2 regions of the Streptosporangium nanhuense genome follow, and region 1 is predicted to be linked to the other one. Evidence: riboswitches for the same ligand, from Rfam matches in the RefSeq annotation. Region 1 holds a riboswitch; the other holds the start of a gene.
What was found. Region 1 has a riboswitch for cyclic di-AMP ahead of AC5L38_RS05805 (C40 family peptidase). Riboswitches for the same ligand answer to the same signal wherever they lie in the genome.
Positions count from the first base shown of each region.

Region 2: another riboswitch for cyclic di-AMP. It lies ahead of AC5L38_RS17735 (C40 family peptidase); the one in region 1 lies ahead of AC5L38_RS05805 (C40 family peptidase).

Region 1 is NZ_JCADBG010000002.1:200,771-204,484, forward strand. It holds gene AC5L38_RS05800 (C40 family peptidase) at 1-615, shown strand, start outside; cyclic di-AMP (ydaO/yuaA leader) riboswitch at 1,378-1,537, shown strand; gene AC5L38_RS05805 (C40 family peptidase) at 1,707-2,186, shown strand; gene AC5L38_RS05810 (hypothetical protein) at 2,370-3,209, shown strand; gene AC5L38_RS05815 (M48 family metallopeptidase) at 3,206-3,714, shown strand, end outside.
Region 2 is NZ_JCADBG010000008.1:189,181-192,894, reverse strand. It holds gene AC5L38_RS17745 (branched-chain amino acid aminotransferase) at 1-229, opposite strand, end outside; gene AC5L38_RS17740 (3-isopropylmalate dehydrogenase) at 403-1,449, opposite strand; cyclic di-AMP (ydaO/yuaA leader) riboswitch at 1,590-1,823, shown strand; gene AC5L38_RS17735 (C40 family peptidase) at 1,811-2,419, shown strand; gene serA (phosphoglycerate dehydrogenase) at 2,919-3,714, opposite strand, start outside.

The DNA.
Region 1 (3,714 bases):
CTGGCCGCCGCCGACCAGATGTCCACCTCCCGCGCCCAGTCCCTGAGCGCCTTCGACGAGGCCACCAAGGCGCTGCGGACCAGTCGCGACCAGGCCAAGGACGCGCTGGCCGAAGCCGACGAGACGCGTGACGACCTGGCCAAGGAGAAGGCCAAGGCCGACAAGATGGTCAGGGCCCAGACGAAGCTCCTGCGCGAGCTCAACGTCTTCAAGACGGGCAACCCCGAGAGCTCCGGACTCCAGTACAACGGCTCCGCCTCGGGCAACGCCCGTGCCGCCCTGCAGTTCGCCTTCGCCCAGATCGGCAAGCCCTACCGGTACGGCGGCACGGGTCCCAGCGGCTGGGACTGCTCCGGCCTGGTCCAGGGGGCCTGGCGCAGCGGGGGGGTCAGCCTTCCCCGTACGACCTGGGAGCAGTGGAGCTGGGGCGCGAGCCGCAAGGTGTCGCTGAGCGAGCTCCAGCCGGGCGACCTCATCTTCAGCGAGGGTCTCGGCCACGTCAGCATGTACGCGGGCGACGGCAACATCGTGCACGCCCCGCAGACCGGTGACGTCGTGAAGGTCGTCCCGCTCTCCTCCTACGGCCGCCGCATCGTCGGAGCCGTCCGCCCCTGAGCCCTGCCCGCCGAGCCCTGAGCGGGGCCGATGGGTTCCGGCTCCGGCGCGTGGTGACGGTGGACGTCTCCCGGGTGCCCGCGCCGTCCGGAGCGGGCTCCCAGGGCCTGGGCGCGTGTCCTCCGTCCTGAGAGCGCATCGGGTTCGTGCGGGCTCCCCTTGAGGACACGTGCCGGGGCCCGGGTGGGCTCCGCCCTGAGAGCGCGCAGGGCCCTCACTGAGGCGTTCACACCTCGCCGTGCGCTCCACCGGCTCCCCGGCCCCTGGGAGGCCGCCAGGCTCCACCGCGTCCCGTGCCCGCGCGATCGGGGGGCCGGGTGAACCGATGTCCGTCCTGGCGCTCGGCGCCGCCGGTTTTGAGGTCGTTCGGGCGGATTTCCGGAGGTCGATCCATGGTGCCGGCACGTGCGCGCAGGGGCCGAGAGGCCCGATCGTCCGGGGGCGGCGCATTCTAAGGCCAAGCCTCAGGCGCGGCGATGTGATGAATATTACAGAAATCACTATTAATCAGAGTGATGCCGGTCGTGTGACGAGGGTCATATCTCAATAGCATAAATAGCCATTTAGCAGGGGTAACAGGAAGATCAAGAGGGCTGTCCGGTCACCCGATTTGGCGAATGCTTTGCCGAAAGTTGGAGATCGGGGTAACTTCTGGCGTCGCGACGTGCAAGCCACGCCGTCGCGGCGAATGTCGGTCTTCGGGCCGGTGTCCCTATAGAAATCCAACCGGCCGCCGCGCCCCCACCCGGGGGCAGGGCTCATCACGGCGGCCCGCCGAATCTATGCAGCCAGGAGGCATGGAACCGGGGACCCAAAAGGCCCAGCACAGTGTGGCCAGGGGTGAATCGGCACATTTGTGCCGTAGGGCATCTTCCAAGCCCGAACCCGTCAGCTAACCCGGTAGGCATCAGTGGAAGTCCCAAGGAGAAATCCTGTCTACCACCCCGTACAACCCCCGTCTGTCGCGCCTTTTCCGCCTTTCCATCGGCGGTATCGCCCTCACCCTGACCGCCTCAGCCGGAGCGGTCACCCTAGGGCCCACGGCGGCGCAGGCGGTGGCGGACGGCCCCTCGGAGATCTTGTTCAACAGCGTGACCGACGCCTCCGAGAAGGCCGAGAGCACCAAGAAGACCGCCCCTCGAACCGTGACCACCGCGACCAGGGCCAAGGCCAAGGGCAAGGTCGGGAGGAGCAAGGCGGCACTGCAGAAGGTCCGGGCCGGTAAGGCGGTCTCGGCGGCCAAGAAGCAGATCGGCGACCCGTACCGGTGGGGAGCCTCCGGTCCCGGAGCGTTCGACTGTTCGGGGCTCGTCCGGTACGCCTGGCGCAAGGCGGGCGTGTCCCTCCCCAGGATCACGCACAGCCAGTACAGGTCGATCAAGAAGAAGGTCTCGTGGAGCAAGCTGCGCCCCGGTGACCTGATGTTCTTCAGTGGGAAGGGCCACGTCGGCATGTACGTCGGCAAGGGCAGGATGGTCCACTCGCCGAGCAGCGGCAAGACGGTCCGTGTCGTGAGGCTGGCCGGCTACTACAGGTCCTCCTTCGCAGGAGCGGCACGGCCCGGGGGCTGAGCCCCGCACGGAGCCCGGGCACGGAGCCCGGACTACGAGGCCTGAGCGAGAAGCCCAGGCCCGGAATCCGAGTACGGGCACCGAGCCCGCGTCCGGGCAGGCGTCCGAGCACGCAAGAGCGGCCCCGGCCCTCCACCAGGAGGGCCGGGGCCGCTCCATGCCGGTCGAGTACCATCGGCTCGTATGTCCGTCCCGAAAGGGCGCCGCGCCGTGCTCGCCGGGATGCTGGCGCTGATGAGCGCCGGTCCGTTCGCCGGGACGGGCCCCCTCCTGGCCGGAGCCGCACCGCTTTTGCCCGACGCCCCTCACGGCCCCCGGACACCTCCGCGCGACCCTCACGATCTGTGGCCGGGCGCCGCGGTCACCGTCCGGGGAGAGCACTCGCTCGTGATCGGCCACGGCGTCCCGGCCGCCGTCCTGCGGGATCTGGCGGCCAGGGCCGACCGGGCCCGCGCGACGGTCGCGGCGATCTGGGGGCCGGTCCACGCGGTGGTCCTCTTCCCCGCCACCGACGCCGAGGCCGCGTCGCTCGCCGGGGCCGGGAGCACCCGCGGCCTGGCCGCGATGGCGACCGCGGACCGGGTGATCGTCCTGCCGTCGGGATACGCCCGGCTCACCGGGACCGGCAGGGATGTCGTGATCACCCACGAGCTCGCCCACGTGGCCACCGGCGCGACCCGGGGCGGCCGGGTGCCGATGTGGCTCTCGGAGGGCTTCGCCGACTACGCGGGCTACCGTGACGCCGGGCTCGCGGTGCGCACGGCCGCCGCGGAGCTGGCCGCGGAGGTGCGCGCGGGCGTCCTGCCCGCCCGGCTCCCCGCCCCGGCCGACTTCGCCCCCGGCGCGCCGCGGCTCGCGCAGGCGTACGAGGAGGCGTGGCTCGCCTGCAGGTTCGTCGCGGAGCGCTTCGGAGAGAAGGCCCTGGTGAGGCTCTACGGTAGCGATGTCGGGAGCACGCTCGGCCTGCCGGTGGCCGAGTTCACCGGAGCCTGGCGCGACTACCTCAGGGAGGAACTCACGTGACGCTGAGCACGACGGACACGCCCCCGGGCGTGCGGTCGGCGGGGTGGGCGCTGGCCGTCCTGGGGGTGGTCACGCTGGCGGTCGTGGCGTTCACCACGCCCTGGCGGGCACTGCCCGAGGGGGCCCCGCCCGTCGTTCCCGATCCGGCCCGTGACTTCACCGCCGAGCAGATCGCCAGGGCCGAGAGGTTCGACGCGCTGGTCAGCCTTCCCGGCTACCTGTCGCTCGGCCTGACGCTGGTCGTGGCGGGGGTGCTGGTGGCCACCCCGCTGGGCGCGCGGCTCGCCGACCGGCTGCCGGGGCCGTGGTGGCTGCGGACGCTCCTCGGCGTGCTGGCGCTGTCGGCGGCCGTGGCGATCCTGCGCTGGCCCCTGGGGATGTGGTCGGAGGGCTACCTGCGCGACTTCGGGCTGTCCACCCAGGCCTGGCCGGCCTGGTCGGCCGACCGGGCCAAGAGCACCGGCATCGGCACCGCGCTGACCGCGATCATGGTGCTGGCGGTGGT
Region 2 (3,714 bases), on a different contig from region 1:
GCTCCTGCGCGTAGTGGAAGACCGACGTCGCGGGGTCGAGGCTGAGCGGGCCGTAGGGCACGAGCTTGGCGTCGTGCCAGCCCTGCCCCTCGGTGTAGTCGATCGAGATCATGTGGTCGGTGAAGACCTGACCGAACCCAGGGCTCGCCAGTACCTGCTCGCGCTCTTCCGCGGTGCGAGCGTGGTCGGAGAGCTGCACGTCGAAGCTGAGCTTCTGAGCGGTGGTCATCGCACGGATCCTTCTCTTGGTGTCTGGCTTACCCTTGGGTCCATTCTGCGTCGGACCGGGTAACGGGAAACTACTCCATCCATGCCGAAAACCGGCAGTGCTGGAGAAACAAAAACGCGCCTGGCGGCTCGGATGAGCCGCCAGGCGCGTCGGGGTCGAGGAGGGCGGCTTCCTCAGCCGGCTACTCGGGCGGTGATGTCGTCGCCGATCTCGCGGGTGGTCCGGCCGGTCCGGCCGGCCGGCCGCTCGGCCAGGTCGTCTGCGACGGCCCGCTCGACCCTGGCTGCCTCGGCGGCCAGGCCCAGGTGGTCGAGGAGCATGGCGACCGACAGGATCGTGGCGGTCGGGTCGGCCTTGCCCTGGCCCGCGATGTCGGGGGCGCTGCCGTGGACCGGCTCGAACATGCTCGGCGCGGTGCGGTCGGGGTTGACGTTGCCGCTCGCCGCCAGGCCGATGCCACCGGCGACCGCCGCGCCGATGTCGGTGAGGATGTCGCCGAAGAGGTTGTCGGTGACGATCACGTCGAAGCGCTCGGGCTGGCTGACGAAGAACATCGAGGCCGCGTCGACGTGGCAGTAGTCGGTCTGGACGTCGGGGTACTCCAGGCCGACACGGTCGAAGGTGCGGGCCCAGAGGTCACCGGCGTAGGTGAGCACGTTGGTCTTGTGGACCAGCGTCAGCTTCCTGCGGGGGCGGCCCTGCGCCTTGTCGAAGGCGTAGCGCACGACGCGCTCGACGCCGTAGGCGGTGTTCAGCGACTCCTGGGTGGCGATCTCGTGCGGGGTGCCCCGGCGCATGACGCCACCCGCCCCGGCGTACGGGCCCTCGGTGCCCTCGCGGACGACGATCATGTCGATGTCCTCGGGGCGGGCCTTGCCCAGCGGCGTCTCGACGCCGGGGAAGAGCTTGACCGGGCGGAGGTTCACGTAGTGGTCGAGCTGGAAACGGAGCTTGAGCAGCAGGTCGCGCTCCAGGACGCCCGGGGGCACGCTGGGGTCGCCGACCGCGCCGAGCAGGATCGCGTCGTAGCCGCGCAGCTCGTCGAGGACCTGGTCGGGCAGGGTCTCGCCGGTCTCGTGGTAGCGCCTGGCGCCGAGGTCGTAGGTGGTGGTCTCCACCTTCGTGCCGACCGCTTCGAGGACCTTGAGCCCCTCGGTGACGACCTCGACTCCGATTCCGTCCCCGGGGATGACCGCCAGGCGAATGTTACGCGAATCCATGCAGGCACCTTACCGGTCCGTCTCGGTGATCGAACACCGATCTCACCCTGCGGACACATCCGCCCGACGGGACCTCTGATCGTTTTGTCCGTCTTTGCTTGGTATTGACCGTTTCGTGAGGTTTGGTTATGGTCCTCCCATTCACATCACTGCCTAATCCGTACGGGTCATCCCCTAACCGGGCCCGTACGGAGCCGGGGAACCACTCTTTACGGGATCTACCTGGCCTTGGGAACACCGCTCCTCCCCCGGAGCGCCGTTCCCGGTCGTCGTCAGGTGGATTCCTTGGGGCGAATCAGCGCGTTCTCGCGCCGTAGGGCGGCCTCCACGCCCGAGCCCGACAGCTCACCCGGCCGGCCTTATGGAAGGAATCATCCTGTCCGGCACAGTTCTCCCCCGCGTCCTGTCCATCTCCGTCTCCGTGGCCGTCGCCGGCGCCGCGGTCTTCGCGACCTCGACCGCCGCCCTTGCCGCCTCCCCTCCCCCGGCCCCCGGCCCCGCCGCGCTCCACACCCCCGCGCTGAAAGAGGCGCTGAAGGCCGTGGCCGTCAAGCCCGCCTGGCAGAAAGCCGTGAAGTGGGCCCTGTCCAAGCAAGGAACGCCCTACGTCTGGGGCGGCACCGGCCACGGCGGCTTCGACTGCTCCGGCCTGGTGCTCCGGGCCTACGGCGCCGCCGGGATCAAGCTCCCCCGCGTCACCAACGATCAGTACGCGGCCTTCTCCAAGAAGATCGCCTGGAAGAACCTCAAGCCCGGTGACCTGGTCTTCTTCAGCGGCCTCGGCCACGTGGGCATGATCACGAAGCCCGGCTACATGGTTCACGCCCCGCAGACAGGCGACGTGGTCAAGGAGGAGAAACTCGACTCCTGGCGCCGCGAGTCCTTCGCCGGCGCGGTGCGCCCCGACCCGCAGGGGGTCCAGCTGGCCAAGCGGGTCGAGCTCGCGACCGAAACGGTGACCGGCGGATGAGACACGCCGGCGGATCAACGCCGGGAGGCCGTGAAGATCCCGGCGGCGGCGAGAACGGGTTCAGCGAGTGGGGGCACCACCGTTGTCCCTGCGGTCCAGAGCGGTCTGGAGCGCGTCGGCGGCCTCGTCCTCGGTCTCGTCGGGACGGTTCCAGGGATACATGTCGTACATGGCGAATCTCGTCTCGGTCGCATGCCAGCAATGAAGGTGGTCGAGACTCCGGTCGGGACTCCGACCAGGCCTGATGTCGCGGGTCCGGATCACGGACCGGCGGCGGGGGCTTGGAGCCGGCACGCGCCACGACACCGCGGCGAGTCGCCGGCCTGCCCCTGTCAGGCCTCGCCGCGGCAGGTAGGAATTACGAGAACCTGGCGCATTTCATTCCAGGCTACCTGGCCACGGGAACAGCGTCTCGCCCGGCGTACACACTTCCCACATGCTGAGACGAGATGTGGCCGCCGCCCCGGTCTCCGGGACGGCGGCCACATCGGCGGGACGGCTAGTCGGCCAGGTCGACCGAGCGGCCGCTGTCGGCGCCGATCTCCGAGCCGATCTGGTCGATCACCTCGGCCGGGATGGCGGTGTCGACGGTGAGCGCGATGAGCGCCTTGCCGCCCTTGGCGTCACGGGCCACCTGCATCGAGGCGATGTTGATCGAGTGGTCGCCGAGGATGCGGCCGACCACGCCGACGATGCCGGGCCGGTCGGTGTAGGTGAAGAACGACAGGTGGTCGGTCGGCTCGATCTCCATCTGGTAGCCGTTGACCTCGACGATCTTCGTGATCTGCCTCGGCCCGGCCAGGGTGCCGGAGACCGAGACCGCGCGGCCGTCGGCGAGGACGCCGCGGACCGTCACGACGTTGCGCCAGTCGGGGCTGTCGGAGCTGGTGACCAGCTCGACCGACACGCCGCGGTCCTTGGCCAGCAGCGGGGCGTTGACGTAGGTGACCGAGTCCTCGACCACGTCGGTGAAGACGCCCTTGAGCGCGGCCAGCTCCAGCACGCGCACGTCGTGGGAGGCGATCTCGCCGCGTACCTCGACGTCGAGCTTGGTGGCGACCTCGCCCGCCAGGGCGGTGAACACCCGGCCGAGCTTCTCGGCCAGCGGCAGGCCCGGCTTGACGTCCTCGGCGACGGCGCCGCCCTGGACGTTGACCGCGTCCGGCACGAACTCCCCGGCGAGCGCGAGCTTCACGCTGCGCGCGACCTGGGTGCCGGCCTTCTCCTGGGCCTCGTGGGTGGAGGCGCCCAGGTGCGGGGTGACGACGACCTGGTCGAGCTCGAAGAGCGGGCTG